Thermogemmatispora onikobensis: one gene and its partner. The protein of the gene in region 2 interacts with the protein of the main gene of each other region in a pairwise test. Links are inferred from orthologs where the notes say so. Each region holds a gene or a part of one and is shown on either strand. Other genes may lie near its edges.

Region 1 (7,700 bases), on a different replicon or contig from region 2:
GGCCAGCCGCCAGTTGCTGCAGCGCCTGACCCAGGTGGAGATCTTTGAGCGTTTCCTGCACCAGACCTATCCCGGCCAGAAGCGCTTCTCGATTGAGGGCTGCGATGTTCTGGTGCCGATGCTTGACGAGTTGATCCGCTGTGCGCTGGAGTCGGAGACGCGCGAGGTCATCATCGGCATGGCCCACCGTGGGCGCCTCAACGTGCTGGCCCACGTCCTGGGAAAGTCCTACCAGGCCATTCTGGCGGAGTTCGCCCACACGCGCCACGAGGAGGGAGTGCCGCTGACCGATACCTTCGGCTTCGGTTGGAGCGGCGATGTGAAATATCATCTTGGCGCGGAGCACCTGCTGGGTGGTGACCGCTCGCTGGCGCTCAAGATCATCCTGGCGCCCAATCCCAGCCATCTGGAGTTTGTGAATCCGGTGGTGGAGGGCATGACACGCGCGGCCCAGGAGCGTCGCGATCGCGCTGGGGAGCCGCGTCAGGAACTGGATGGAACCCTGCCGATCCTGATCCACGGCGATGCTGCCTTCCCGGGCGAGGGGGTGGTCGCGGAGACCCTGAACCTGTGGCATCTGCAGGGCTATGCGGTCGGGGGGACCATCCACATTATTCTTAATAACCAGCTGGGCTTTACTACGGAACCCCAGGAGAGCCGTTCGACGCTCTTCGCCAGCGATCTGGCCAAGGGCTTCAGTATCCCCATCATCCATGTCAACGCCGACGACCCCGAGGCTGCTCTGACCGCCATTCGCCTGGCCCATGCCTACCGCGATGAGTTCCACAAGGATATCCTGATTGAGCTGGTGGGCTATCGGCGGTGGGGCCATAACGAAGGCGATGAGCCGGCCTTTACTCAGCCGCAGCTCTATGAGCTGATCCGTGCCCACCCGACAGTACGCGAGCTGTATGCCCGCCGCCTGCAGGAGCAGGGGGTGGCGACTGCCCAGGAGTGCAAGCAGATGGTGGAGGAGGCCTTTGCAACACTGCGGCGGGCGAAGCAGGAGGTAGACGAGGACCCGCGCCGCTTCGAGCAGCTGGGAGGCAATGGCCAGAACGGTCTGGCGGTGGAGTTGGAGCCAGCTCCGCCGGTTTCAGCAGACCAGCTGCGCCAATTCAATCGCGAGTTGCTGCGCTGGCCCCAGGGCTTTACTGTTCATCCGCGCCTGGCTCGCGTGTTGCAGCGCCGCGCCGATGCGCTAGAGCAGGGCAGTATCGATTGGGGTCATGCCGAGGCCCTGGCCTTCGCCTCGATTCTGGCCGATGGTGTCCCGATTCGCCTCAGTGGCCAGGATTCGGAGCGGGGGACCTTCAGCCAGCGCCATGCGGTGCTGCACGATAGCCGTACGGGCGAGCGCTATGTGCCACTGCAGCATCTCTCACAGGCCCAGGCCAGCTTCGCCATCTACAATAGTCCGCTTACCGAGACGGCGGTGCTGGGCTTCGAGTATGGCTACAGCGTGCACGCGCCAGAGGCGCTCGTGCTCTGGGAGGCCCAGTACGGCGACTTCGCCAATGTAGCCCAGGTCATGATCGATCAGTTCATCGCTTCAGGACGGGCCAAGTGGCGTCAGCAGTCATCGGTGGTGCTGCTGCTGCCGCATGGCTATGAGGGCCAGGGACCAGACCATTCGAGTGCGCGCCTGGAGCGCTTCCTCCAACTATCGGCGGGCAATAACTGGCGAGTGACCAACTGCTCAACGGCAGCCCAATACTATCATCTGCTGCGTCAGCAGGCGCATAGTCTCCAGCGTCATCCCTTGCCACTGGTGGCCCTGACCCCCAAGAGCCTGCTGCGTCATCCGCTGGCGGCGGCGAGGCTGGAGGAGCTCACGACCGGGCGCTTCCAGCCAGTGCTCGACGATACCGAGGCGCGGCAACGGGCCCAGACCATCCGCCGGGTCTTGCTGTGCAGTGGGAAGATGGCTATCGATCTGCTGGCAAGCGAGCAGCGATCACAGGCCAGCGAAGTGGCAGTGGTGCGCGTGGAGCAACTTTATCCGCTGCCTGCCGAGGAGCTGCTGCAGGTGTTGAGCGGCTACCCGTCCTTACAAGAACTGGTCTGGGTCCAGGAGGAGCCGCTCAATATGGGGGCCTGGACGTATATGGCGCCCCGCCTGCAACGGCTGCTTGCCTCGCTCCCTGCGTCCCAGGCGGTGCTACGGGTGCTGGCGCGCCCCGAGAGCGCCAGCCCGGCCACCGGCTTTATGGACCGCTACGAGGCCGAGCAGCGCGCTTTGATCGAGGAGGCTCTGCTTGGCGAGGGCGGTGTGCTGGTGGAAAAGCGTAGCGCGGAGGCATCAGCAGGCAAACGTCGGCGCTAGGGCCGAGGCCGAGGAACGACGAGGGACGAATGGCGCCAGGGCGGGCCGCGCTGAGCTGTGCCGACAGGCCAGGCCCGGCAATGCTATAATAGGCCGGGAGCTACCAGCGTGGTCGAAGAGGATCGGCTCGCTGGCTCGCCTTTGGCTTTCTTCCGCTTCTGAGAAAGGCTTTGCACTCATCAAAAGCAGAAGTCAGCACTGCAGCAGGAAAGGCAGAATGAGAAAATGGCGATAGATATTCGTGTTCCTCCCCTGGGCGAATCAGTGGTTGAGGCCACGGTGGCGCGCTGGCACAAGCGCGAGGGGGAGCAGGTCCGTCAGGGCGAAGTGCTGGCGGAGCTGGAGACCGACAAGGTGAGCGTTGAGGTGACCGCGGACCATGACGGGGTGCTGACCGAGATTGTGAAGCGTGAGGGGGAGGATGTGGCCGTTGGTGAGGTTCTGGCTCGTCTCGAGGAGGCCGCCGTTGCGACGGGGGCGAGCGCCGCGTCCGCTACGGGTGAGGCACGGCCCTCGCCTGAGGCCTCGGCTCCATCCCAGCAGGTGCGGGCAGAGGTTCAGCCCGAGAGCATACCGTCGGGTGCGCGTCTTGCAGATGGGCAACGTCCACCTTCTCCGCTGGCGCGTCGCATTGCCGCTGAGTACAACATTGATCTCTCGCAGGTCAAGAGCAGCAGCCCGCATGGGCGAGTCACCAAGGATGATGTCCTGCACTATCTGGAGCAGCAGCAGGCGCTCCAGCAAGGTCAGGCCCCGGCCCAGGCTCAGTTGCAAGCGCAGTCGCAGCCATCGCAACCTGCAGCCACGGCCCCGGTGACCGCGCAGCCAGGTCGAGGGGATGGGGCGAGCGCTACGGCGGGACCAGTCTTGGAGCCGCCGCCACTGCTGCCCTTGGAATCGCGGCGTGAGGAGCGCATCCGGCTCTCGCGTCGGCGCCTGACCATTGCTCAACGTCTGGTGGAGGCCCAGCACACGGCGGCCATGCTGACCACGTTTAATGAGGTCGACATGAGCGCTATTCTGGCCGTGCGGGCCCGTCACCGTGAGGAATTCAAGCAGCGCTATAGCATCTCGCTGGGCTTTATGTCCTTCTTCACGAAGGCAGTGGTGGGAGCACTCAAGGCTTTCCCTTATCTGAATGCGGAATTGCAAGGGCGCGAGCTGCTGGTCAAGCACTACTATGACATTGGCATCGCCGTGAGTACGGATGAAGGGCTGGTTGTGCCTGTGGTGCGCGATGCTGACCGTAAGAGCTTTGTGGAGATCGAGCGGGAGATTGCGGAGCTGGCACGGCGGGCGCGCAGCAATGAGCTAACGCTGGCGGATCTCCAGGGAGGGACCTTCACCATTACCAACGGCGGGGTCTTCGGCTCGCTGCTTTCGACGCCGATCCTCAATGGTCCCCAGGTAGGCATTCTGGGGATGCACAAGGTCCAGGAGCGTCCGGTTGTGGTCGATGGACAGGTGGTTGTACGTCCCATGATGTATGTGGCGCTCTCCTATGACCATCGCGTGGTCGATGGCCGCGAAGCTGTGCAGTTCCTGGTCCGGGTCAAGGAACTCCTGGAAGATCCCGAGCGGCTGCTGCTGGAAGGGTAGCTGACAGGCAAGGCTTCAGGTGGCGGAGGGAGCGGGAGCGGGAGTGGGTTGGGCTGGGAGAGCCTGGACGCCGGGCTGGCAGCCTCCGCACGACGAGTGGGGGCGGGCATGGGGAGGAGACAGTCAGACAGATGGCCTGGTGCCGTGGGCAGGGTGTTTGCTTCGATTGACAGGGACGGCCTGTTAGGCGATAATCAGAGCTGTGCTGTCCGTACCTGGTCCGCCTTCCTTGCCAGGAGGGAGGGGAGAAGGGCCTTGCCTTGCCCACACCGCCCGACAAGAGACGGTGTGGGTGCGTAGAAGCGGACGAGCCTGGCTGGCTGAGGAGAAGGGGAGAGGGAGCGCTCTGGAGTCGTTCGACTGATGGCAGGAATCGAGGAAATGAGCCGGTTATGCAACCATCAGAGAATCCCTATGCCCGGCAGAAGGGGCATGCCGATGATCTCCAGGCCCTCGTTGGGCGGTCCCTGGGTCAATTCCGTATCGTCGAGCCGCTGGGGGCGGGCGGGATGGCTACGGTCTTTAAAGCCTACCAGCCCTCGCTCGACCGTTATGTGGCGGTCAAAGTGCTTCCGGCTCGCTATGCCCATGACCCCGTCTTTGTCAAGCGCTTTGAGCAGGAGGCCCGTTCGGTCGCCAAGCTGGTGAATCCCCATATTGTCCAGATCCACGACTTCGGCGAGCAGGAAAAGATTACCTACATCGTCATGGAGTACGTCGACGGTGGCACTTTGCGGGATCGCCTGAAGAGTCGCTCGCTGTCCCTGGTGGAGGCTGTTGACTTTTTGCTCCAGGCGGCAGAGGGGCTGCGCTGCGCTCATAGCCATAATATTGTCCATCGTGATGTGAAGCCGAGTAATATGCTCTTGCGTCGCGATGGCCACCTGTTGCTCTCTGATTTTGGGATTGCTAAGATCTTGGAGGGGACGACGCACCTGACACGGGCCGGGGTGGGCATTGGGACGCCGCAGTATATGTCTCCAGAGCAGAGCACAGGCCAGGCTGTTGATCAGCGCAGCGACATCTACTCCCTGGGGATTGTCTTTTTTGAATGTCTGACGGGGCGGGTACCTTTCACCGCGGAGAATCCGGTCAGTGTGACGCTCAAGCATTTGCAGGAGCCGCTGCCGATTGAGCCGCTGCGTCAGGCGGGAGTGCCAGCGGTGATCGAGCAGGTTGTGGTGAAGATGACAGCTAAGGCGCCTGCTGATCGCTACCAGTCGATCGAGGAGATGGCGGAGGCTCTGGCGGCGGCAATGAATGCGGCTCGTCTGCCGCTGCCACGCGCCTGGCGGCTGTCAACAGTGCCTCCTCCTCTTTCTTCCGAGGGCAGCAGCAGCGGATCGGTCTCTACCTTGCTCTCACCTCAACTGGGGTCCTGGCCAGCTCCCCCTGGAGCCAGACCGCAGTCCGCTCCTTCTTATGGTACGCCCGCTGCCACAGGTGCCAGTAGCAGCTCTACCTCTGGCCAGAGCCTGGGGGAGCCGTTGGCACCCCGTGCCACGTCGGGTACACCATTCCCCACGGTGACATTATCGTGTTTCCGCTGCGGTACTCCTAACCCGAGCACGCGCCTGTTCTGTACGACTTGCGGCTATGAACTGGCCGATCGCAAGGCGGCAAAGGACCGCTATGTCGATGCTCAGGGGCGCGTGGTGTTGGCCAGTTTGACTCTACAGAGTGGACCGCTGGCTGGTCGCTCTTTCCGTTTCCATCAGGATGTGACGACGATTGGGCGCACCAATGGCAATGATTTTATTATTGCCGGTCGTACAGTCTCGCGCCGCCATGCCCGGCTGTGGTTCGATAGCGGCTTCTGGTACCTGGAGGATCTGCAGAGCGCCAATGGTACGCTGGTGAACGGCGAGCGTATTCAGCAGACCATGCTGCGCGATGGCGATGTGATCCAACTCGGCGATGAACGCTTGATCTTTCATATAGTTTATAAGTAAGGAAAAGGAACGTGGTTCCCAGGAGGCGGGACGAATATGGTCGCCTGGCAGATGCGATCACTGCTCAGGCTGGCCTGTTCCTCGCCCGGAAAGGGGGACGAGCGATGGCTTCGTTGAATCCTGTGAATGCGGTCATGCAGCAGTTGCTGCTGGGCAGCGCTGTGCGTCAGAATCATGCGCTGGAGCATGCCACCATTGTGCTGCTGAGCCGTAAGTTCCCGGAGGTGCGTTTCTCTGGGGTGTCATCGGCGCTGGGCTTTCTGGTTTTTGGCGATGTGCCGACAGAGGAGGTGCTGCCAGCAGCTGAGGAGGCGCTGCACTTGCTGCGTACGACGCAGCCGGAGCTGGCGGTCCATGAGCGCTGCGGCACGAATCTGGCAGTGGCAGGCGTGTTGAGTGGGCTGTCGGCGATGACGGTGGCGCGCATGCGGCGCCCCTTCAATACGTTCAATAATGTGGTTCTGGCGACGACGGCGGCCCTGGTTCTGGCGCGGCCTCTGGGGTTAACGGTGCAACGCTATCTGACAACCCAGACGCCCTCATCGTCGATGCGCATCACTGGGGTGAAGCGCTTCGAGGTGCTGGGAACACCGGCCCATTTTGTGAGCACGGAGAACCCGGAGGCGGCTCGGTTGTTCTCCTGGTGATCCTGGTGATGGGAGAAAGGAGGCTTGGCGACAATGGCAAGTGACCAGCGCGACCGCTTGCTGGTCGAGCCGGCCTGGCTGGAGGAGCACTTGCACGATCCAAGGCTACGTATTGTGGATATGCGCGGCTATGTGCGCACCGTGGAGCGTGGAGCGGGTGAGCAGGAGGCAGTCTACGAGGGAGCGCGCGCTGAGTACGAGCAAGGGCACATTCCAGGTGCGGTCTATCTTGACTGGACGAGCGATATCGTTGATCCCGCTAGCGAGGTGAAGGCGCAGGTGGCGCCGCCGGAGCGCTTTGCTGAGGTGTTGGGGCGGCTGGGTATAGGGGATGAGCATGTGGTGGTGGCCTATGATGCACATCCGGCCTCGCAGTTTGCCACGCGCCTGTGGTGGGCGCTGACCTACTATGGTCATCGCGAGGTACGGGTGCTGAACGGAGGCTTTCCGCGTTGGCTGCGCGAGGGGCGTCCGCTGACGACGGAGGTGCCGCAGTTCCCGCCCGCGGTCTTTACACCGCGGGTGCAGCCGGCGTTGCGGGCCACGGCGGAGGAGGTGCTGGCGGCTCTGGGACGGGCAGGAGTCCGTGTGATTGATGCCCGCGATGTGGGCCAGTACAGCGGTCAGGTGGTGCGCCGCCCGGGTCGTCGGGGACATATTCCGGGCGCCATCAATATTCCGCGTGAGGAGCTGGTTGATCCTCAGACGGGTCTGTTCCGCAGCAACGAGGAGCTCGCGGCTGTCTTTGCCCGCGCCGGAGTGCGCCCGGAGGAACAGGTGATCGCTTATTGTAATGGCGGCGTGGCGGCGACGGTGGTGCTCTTTAGTCTGGCATTGCTGGGGTATCCTCATCTGACAAATTACGATGGCTCCTGGAACGAGTGGGGGGTCCGTCCCGATCTCCCTACGGAAGTGTAGTGCTGTCGTGCGGCTCTATGTGCTGTTTCGTGAGGCATGCTGATGGAGGGGTTTTTCTCCGCTGAGGCTGGTGGGGGCGAGCATTGGGAAGGGTCTGCACAGCCCTCTTTTGATCTGGAGCGGATCATGGAGGGGTTCGGCCTCTCATCCTGGCAGCCCCTGGGCCTGTTGACGTCTCCCTATAGCCCTGAGCCGCTGGGCATGCTACTGGAGATCGAGGGGGAGCGCTATCTGTTGCGCCCGCGCCCAGAGGGGCCG
Region 2 (7,556 bases):
AATAGAAGTCGCCTCCGCCGGCAAAGACCAGTCCGTCGACATTGCGCACCACCGGCCAGATAATGCGAAAGACTTCCTCGAAAAGATCCTCGTTGCCCAGGATGTCGAAGGGGTCGCAGCTCTGCAGCATGGGGAGCGTTGGCAAGACCAGCGGCTCCCCGCCGCTCTCGAAGATGGCGTTGACTGTGGCGGCATCGCCAGCGTAGACGGGCCAGCCCCCATCACGCAGGCAGCCGCTGGAAGAAAGCACTCCGATGCGGGGCCGATAGTAGGAGGGGAGCGGCGCCCGCTGCTGGCTGTGGATAAAGCGGACAATGCGCTCAGCCAGCGCCGTCCCAGCGCTTAGCGGTCCACTCAGCTCGTCGGTGCGGCGCCGGCTCAGCGCGCTGCCCTGGCTTGCTTCCTGGCTCTGGCTCTGTCCCAGGGAGGCCGTGCGCGCCTCGCGCACACCTCTAGTGATCATATGCACATAATAGTCGGGGTCGCGCGCCATAGCTGCTCTCTACTCCTCTCTTCAACTGTTTGCTGCTGCTTTCCCGTAGCCTGGTCTCTGTGCTGGGACTTCATGCATGGGTGGCCGATGACGAATTGTTGAGCGGGGTCACATCCAGTGTGGCCAGTCGCTCAATGGCATAGTGGATCTGGGTCACGCCGTCCTGCAGCTCGCCCGTCTGTGGATCGAACTGGCCCACAAAGGCATCCTGCGCCTGCTTGACCAGTGTGTCCAGAAGAGCCAGAGCTGCCGACTGACGTAGCTGGCTGCTGTTCATGTGGGCAAGCTGAATAGCAACCTGGCGGATCTGCTGATAGAGGCTCTGGACCTTGTTGAGGGCTTGGGTGATCTGCTGGGCCAGGCTCGCCTGCTCACGGGTCGAGCCGGGTGACTGCACCACACCCTCTAGATGGATGCCGATGTGATGAAGATAGCCAGGTGGCTGCTGGTTGGCGTTGAACTGCAGCAGGCCAACGCGCCCGATATGCGGGTCCACCAGCACCGGCGAGCCGGCGGGGACGTCGTTGCCCAGAAACTCAATACCGTCGAGATAGTCCAGAATACGAATAAACTGGCGATGCATCAGGTCGGTACTACCGTGGTTCCAGTCATCGCGCGCCGCCCCTGCCCACTCAAGAATCTTCTGCCCGTTGCGGAAGAGCCAGATATCCAGACCGCCGGGCAGGCCCAGCTTCTGTAGCGTCGGATCGAGCGCCAGCAGGTGGCGCAGGTGGTCCAGCAGACTATAGTGGTGCTCGCTGTCGTGGGGATCAGGCGTATTCGGAATAACTGCCTGGTAGCGCCAGGCGCTGCGGTCGAGCGAGGGCACCGTTGGCGTGGTCGCCGCGTCCTCCTCGGTGACCAGAAAACGGCTGGCGATGGCCAGCAGATTGGTATGCTGCCGGTCTCCCTTGTACAGGAGGTGGGCGGTGCCCTGACTGAGGGCGAGCTTGCCCAGAAGAATCGACTGACCCTCGACGCTGTCGTCGCTCTGGAGCCAGGCATAGTAGGCTTTGCCGGGCGCTGGCGGCGGAATCTTGCTCAGGTCGACCTGCACCTGATCGGCAATGCCTTGACTGGTACTCACGTTGACTTGACCACTGCTTAAGAAGAAGACATGACCGATGATAGCGCTGGTTGGGCCGGCTCCTGCTGACTGGGACTGTGTTCCGCTGCTATGGGCGAAAGGCAGCAGGTTCAGGCCGCCACTGACCAGCAGAACCACCAATGAGACCACCAGGGCCAGGCCAACAATGATGGTCGGGAGCCAGGGCCGGCGCCGCGGTGCGCTGCTGCCAAACTGGCCCAGCGGGCGGGTCGTGGGAAGAGAGCCGAACGGTTGCAGGCCGCCGCTGCTGGAGCCGCCGCTACTGTGACTGCTGTTGCTGCTGCCGGTCACTGGACCGGAGCGCGTTGGTTGCTCAAAACGAAAAGGCTTCAAGGCAGACCCTCCTGTCTCTCTGGCCGCATTCAATGAACAGAAACAGGCAGGCAGCGAGCGCAATCCATCCGCTTTCGCTTCTCTACTGAGTGTGATACCTTCAGCCTGGCTCGCTGGCCTCTGCTGCAAGTGTATGCGCCAGTGGAGGAAGGAAGCGCTTTTTTTGAGAAGGCTTTACAGGACAGGTTCCCCGAAAATTTTGGACAAAGTGCCTCACTGGCGTGTCGCAGCAATCGCAGTATCTCTCAATTGCTGTTGCGAGCGGTGGGGGCTTCGGCCTTGCTCGACTCAAGGCAGAGCCAGCCTATGTATGTATGGGCAGGCAGTGCAGGCGAGCGGGAAGCCGGCTGAAGCTGAGGACCGAAGTGTGGGGAGAGAGGCTGACCTGGCAAGCGAAAGACAGCCTGCCAGACCGAAGCCGGCAGGCCGGTATTGGAGAAAGTAGTAAGCTGAGGAGAGCAAGGCGAGCAAGCTAGCGACTGCGGGCTGCGGCTTTGGGCGTCTTGGGCGGAATATGCAGCGGGCGCCCCTCGGCTGCCAGGATAGCCTCGCGCAGTCCCTCGCTCAAGGTTGGATGCGGATGGATGGTCTCGATAATTTCGTCGCCGGTCAACTCGCCGCGCATCGCTACCGAGTACTCGCTGATCAGATTTGTGGCATCGGGGCCGATGATATGGGCGCCGAGGATTTCGTTATACTTGCCCAGGATGACCTTGGTGAAGCCGTCGGTCTCGCCGATCGCCACCGCCTTGCCGATGGCGCTCCAGGGAAAGCGCTCCACGCGCACCTCCTGGCCGTGCTGCTCGCGGGCCTGGGCCTCGGTCAGGCCAACGAAAGCCACCTCGGGGAAGGTATAGATCGGGTTAGGCACCACGCTGTAGTCCATGCGGGCCGCATGGCCGAGCGCATTTTCAGCGGCCACCTCGCCCTCCATCGAGGCCACGTGCGCCAGCCCGGCCCCGTGCACCAGGTCGCCAATGGCGTAGATGCCTGGCAGGTTTGTCTCCATCTGCTCATTGACGCGCACCCTGCCGCGGTCATGATCCAGGCCCTGCTCAAACAACTGCTCCAGGCCGCTCGTATTGGGGCGGCGGCTGACCGCCACCAGCACATAGGAGCCGTGGAAGACCTGCTCCCCCTGCTCGCCGCGGGCGACGACCTTCTTCTGCTCGCCGTCATCTTCGATGGCCTCAACCCTGGCCCCGGTAGCAATGGTAATGCCGCGGCGGCTCAGAATGCGCACGAGCAGGCGGCGCACCTCCTCATCGACGGGAGCCAAAATATCGGGCAGCATCTCGACGATAGTCACGCGCGAGCCAAGGGCCTGGAACATGCAGGCCAGCTCGACGCCGATCACTCCCCCGCCCACGCACACGACACTCTCGGGCACCTCTGTCAGGTTCCAGCATGTATCGCTATTGATGACATTGCGCCCGTCAATACCTGGGAACGGCGGCATCAGCGGCAGCGAGCCATTGGCCAGAATCACCTTCTCCGCGCTGAACTGCTCGCGGCTGCCATCGCTCTTTGTCACTGTCACCGTGCGATTAGCCTCAACGCTGCCCAGCCCCTCGTAGATCGTCACATTGTTGCCCTTCAGCAGCGTCCCCACGCCGTTGGTCATGCGTTTGACTACCTTATCCTTAAAGGTCATGGCGCGCCGCATGTCGAAGGTGGGCGGCTGTGGCAGAGTGATGCCCAGCTCCGCCAGAGATTCGAGGCGGTGCAGGCTCTCCGCGACATGCAGCATGGCCTTGGAGGGAATGCAGCCAACGTTGAGGCAGGTCCCACCAAGATACTGCTTCTCGACAATGGCAACGCGGGCCCCGAGCTGGGCCGCCCGAATGGCTGCCACGTACCCGCCCGGGCCGGCGCCGATCACTGCTACATCATAGTGGCTACTGGTCATGGAACTTCTCTCCTGCAACCCATTTGCGTTGTGGGTACCTCAGTCAGTATAGCACGTTCCAGAGAGCACGACCAGCAGCCCGCTCCCTTCCTTCCCCTGGCTCAGCTCCCTCCTCTGGCAGAGGTGGACAGGAGCCAGCGCCCAGGGTCGGAGACCCCAGCGCGGCCCTCCCCTCCCTCTCTGGCGGGCTGTCTCAAGGACTAAGGACGCAAAAGGACCAGCAGCACGCCCAGGAGCAAAAGCACGCCAATGGCGGCAAAGACGCCGGCGTTGAGCAGCATATTGCTGCGCGTCTGCTCGCGAAACTGCTCCGAGGGCAGGCGCAATGGATCAGCTGCAGCACCAGTTGCCATCTCGTTATCTTGTCGCTCCAGGTAGCGCTCCAGCAGGGCTTCTAGATCCCGCTGCATGGCGCTGGGATGCGGATAGCGCTGGGCGCGCGACAGACTGAGCTGACGCACGAGAATCATCTCCATCTGCGGACTGACAGCGGGATTGAGACGGCGCGCTGGCGGATGGAAGAAGACCAGGCGCTCGTTGGGATCGTAGCCGGTGACGGCGTGGTGCAGTGTGGCCGCCAGACTGTAGAGGTCAACGGAAGGATCAAGCTCGCCGCGGACCTCCTCGGGGGCGTAGTAGCCAGCCGCGACCGTATCTCCTTTCTCGACGGGGGGATCTGGTGGGAAGAGGGGAATGTGAGTGAGCCAGACTGCTTGCTGGGCCATGTTGATCACGATGGTCTCTGGATTGATCGAGCCATGCACGATCGGCGGCTGCTGCTCAGCCAGGACCGCCAGCAGGCCACAAAGTTGATAGCCATAGTGCACCACCTGAACCTCGGGCAGCGCACCCCCCTGGCGCTTGAGAATCGTGCCCAGGGTCTCCCCTTCCGGTTGGGTCAGAACCAGGAAATAGCTGCCGCGCTCGCTGAAGCCCTCCACGACCTGTGGAAAGCCCTGATGCTGGCCCAGGCGCTGCTGGCGCTCCATCACCTCGGCGATCACCTGATTGGCACTGGTGCGCTGGAGTAGCTCCGGCGGCATAAGCACCTCGCGAATCAGGACCTGACGACGCCCCTGCTCCTGATCGATGGCCGACCAGGCCCGCCCCTGGCGACGTTGCGTCTCCGGCAGCGGCACAGGACCCAGGATGCGGTATCGACCCTTGGCCAGGCTATCGCCACGCATGAGCAAATACTGCTGCGGCTGAGGTAATCCCAGGAGCGCACCTGTGCTGGGCGGCGCCATTGCCGCCTGGTAGCCACAGCGCGGACAACGACCATCAAAAAACATTCCCTCGTACGCGCAACGTGGACACCGCATACGCTACCTCTCCTTTTCTGGCCTCCGAGCCAGAAGAACAGCGAACAACTTCGTTTTTCTCTTCTCGTCTCATATACTCTGGTACACTGAGTGAGAAACGATGGTACGTGGTGTCTGACGAGCAAACAAACAAGCAAGCAAGTAAAATGAGCTACGCAATGAGTAGAGCGCCAAACAAGCGCGTCTCAGCGTCGATAGTGTCAGTCGGCTAGAGAGCACAAACGGCTCGTCTTTGAGCGATCGGACCAGGTGCGATAGACAGGCAGACAGATAGAATATCAGTCAGGCAAGACCTGACAAAGCGGGGTGGAAGCCGGCGGTGGCAGACAATCGGCTCTGCGAAGGTATCCGCCCGAGCATTCCTAGGGAGACACCTCATCCAGCCGTTTCTGCCGGGTGGACGGACCAAACTGTGCAAGCAGAGCTGCCAGTAAGAGAAAGCTCCCGATCAGCACAAAGGTGCCACCTGGTCCCAGGCGCGTCACCAGCGAAGTGACGTAGCTGACGCCGATCCCGCCGCCCACATGGCCGATGCCATCGACCAGAGCGAAGCCGCTGGCGCGGGCCCGCGTTGGGTAATTCTCCGTCGACCAGGAATAGACCATTGGCAGCCAGATATAGCAGCCCATGCCCAGCACGATGGTGCCGAGCGCTGCCAGCCCAAAGCTATTGCCGCTGAAAGCGACGGTGACCTCTCCCAGCATGGTCAGCAAAGCGGCGACCAGCAGCCAGATCTTGCGCTCCACATATTCGCCAAGCAGGTAGGCTGAGAGAGCGCAAATCGTACTGCCAATGATGCCGCAAGAGGTGATCAGGCCGGCCTCGGCGACTGGATAGTGCAGGGCCACCAACAAGGTGGTCATCCCTGAAATGTTCGAATAGACCGTGATATAGGCCAGCAACCAGATGACCAGAAGCAGAATGGTGCGCTTGAAATAGAGCGTGTTGCTAAAGATCTCCTTGTAGCCGGTGCGCCGGTCGTAGATAGGGGCCTGCAGCTCAGGCTCTGGCGGAGGCAGCTCGCTACCCAGGCGCTGGCGGGCATGGTCTTCCATGCGCTCGACCACGCGCTCGGCCTCGTAGATGCGGCCCTTGGTAATGAGCCAGCGCGGCGATTCGGGCAGCTGGAAGCGCAAGAGCAGGCCGATAAAGGCCAGGGAAGCGCCGATGGCATAGACAATGCGCCAGCCGAAGGTAAACTGCGGGCCGGCCAGGGCAATAGGCAGTCCGTAAGGGAAAGGTTCGGGTGGCGTCGTCAGATAGAAGCCGAGCCAGACGCCGAGCGAGCCTCCAATCGAAGACATAATGAAAATAAGGGCAGTGTAGCGAGCGCGCTCTCCCCGTGGCGCCAGCTCATTGATATAGGTATTCACCAGCGCCAGGTCGGCCCCGATCCCGACGCCGGTCAGGGTCCGCGCCAACACAAAATGCGTATAGTCTCCCACAAAGGCCGTGTAGAGAGAACCAAGGCCGGTGATCGCCATCGTCACCACCATCATATCGCGGCGCCCATAGCGATCGGCCAGAGGGCTAAAGACCAGGGCCCCCAGCACATAGCCCAGGAGGTTCATCAGAACGGGAAAGCCCAGATACTGGCTGGCCGTCAGCGGAAGGCAGCCAACCACAATTTGTGTGCAAGTCTGAATAAAGGAGACGTTGATGTCACCAATGTCGTAGAACGTGAAGAGCAGCCCCAGACCAATCACCAACAGCACTGTTCGAGGTAAAGCCCAGACCGGAATGCGGTCCTGCCGGGCAATGATCGCCGCCGCGATGCGCGATTTCTTCTGGCCAGGAAAGACAACCCTGCTCGTATGAGCTGACATGCTGCACTCCTATTGCTTCTACGTCTGGGAAATCAGCTATGTTCCATGAGAAAGAGAAGATCCTTTCTTTTCTCTTCTCTGATGCCCTGGCAGCCTCCCTTGTACGAAAAAGGAAGAAGAGTACTCATCTCTGTGCTCATGTTATCCACTCGGACAACATAGCGAGAAGGTGACGTATGCAGAGCCATTGTAGAGAAAAAGTGGCAGGCAGACAATGTTTGGAAGGACAAATTGGCGGGGAGAAATTGTACTCAGCAACAACAAGAAGGCGGGCCAGCTGGCCCCGTCGTCTTGCGCTCCCGACAGGGGCGCTGCAAACTGGCGGGGCCAACTGCTGGCTCGTGCGGGCTGAGCATGTGGATGGAGAGGGAATTGAGCTTATCTCTGCTGAGGGCCATCAAGCTGGCGAGCGATCAGAGTCATCGCTTGCTCGCCGACCAGGGCCCGCAACCGGGCATGAATCTCTCCCATGCGCTCCATGCGTCGTGTGATAAAGCAATGGCGGCTTACTCCTGCGGCCAGGCCCTGGAGGCCGCGCTCCGCCGCCTCGTATTCGGCCTGAATC

What was found.
Region 1: the proteins of lpdA (region 2) and odhB interact in binary tests that used the Escherichia coli proteins (3 or more experiments, as listed by UniProt). The link is inferred for Thermogemmatispora onikobensis from one-to-one orthologs.

What each region holds. Positions count from the first base shown.
Region 1 is NZ_BDGT01000001.1:88,048-95,747, reverse strand. What follows is about bases 1,771-4,738. They hold odhB (2-oxoglutarate dehydrogenase complex dihydrolipoyllysine-residue succinyltransferase), read left to right. Parts: upstream 1,771-2,551; coding sequence 2,552-3,925; downstream 3,926-4,738. Other genes in these bases: BGC09_RS00330 (FHA domain-containing serine/threonine-protein kinase), read left to right, coding at 4,318-4,738; BGC09_RS00340 (2-oxoglutarate dehydrogenase E1 component), read left to right, coding at 1,771-2,326. Also shown: more of BGC09_RS00340, read left to right, coding at 1-1,770; more of BGC09_RS00330, read left to right, coding at 4,739-5,877; BGC09_RS00325 (DUF6391 domain-containing protein), read left to right, coding at 5,982-6,524; BGC09_RS00320 (sulfurtransferase), read left to right, coding at 6,558-7,442; BGC09_RS00315 (phosphotransferase), read left to right, coding at 7,485-7,700. UniProt on the Escherichia coli protein: E2 component of the 2-oxoglutarate dehydrogenase (OGDH) complex which catalyzes the second step in the conversion of 2-oxoglutarate to succinyl-CoA and CO(2).
Region 2 is NZ_BDGT01000020.1:55,786-63,341, reverse strand. What follows is about bases 1,626-4,449. They hold lpdA (dihydrolipoyl dehydrogenase), read right to left. Parts: upstream 3,844-4,449; coding sequence 2,407-3,843; downstream 1,626-2,406. Other genes in these bases: BGC09_RS10720 (serine/threonine protein kinase), read right to left, coding at 4,044-4,449; BGC09_RS10730 (hypothetical protein), read right to left, coding at 1,626-1,934. In the rest of the region: BGC09_RS10735 (gamma-glutamyl-gamma-aminobutyrate hydrolase family protein), read right to left, coding at 1-493; more of BGC09_RS10730, read right to left, coding at 564-1,625; more of BGC09_RS10720, read right to left, coding at 4,450-5,165; BGC09_RS10715 (MFS transporter), read right to left, coding at 5,528-6,991; BGC09_RS10710 (hypothetical protein), read right to left, coding at 7,370-7,556. UniProt on the Escherichia coli protein: Lipoamide dehydrogenase is a component of the glycine cleavage system as well as of the alpha-ketoacid dehydrogenase complexes.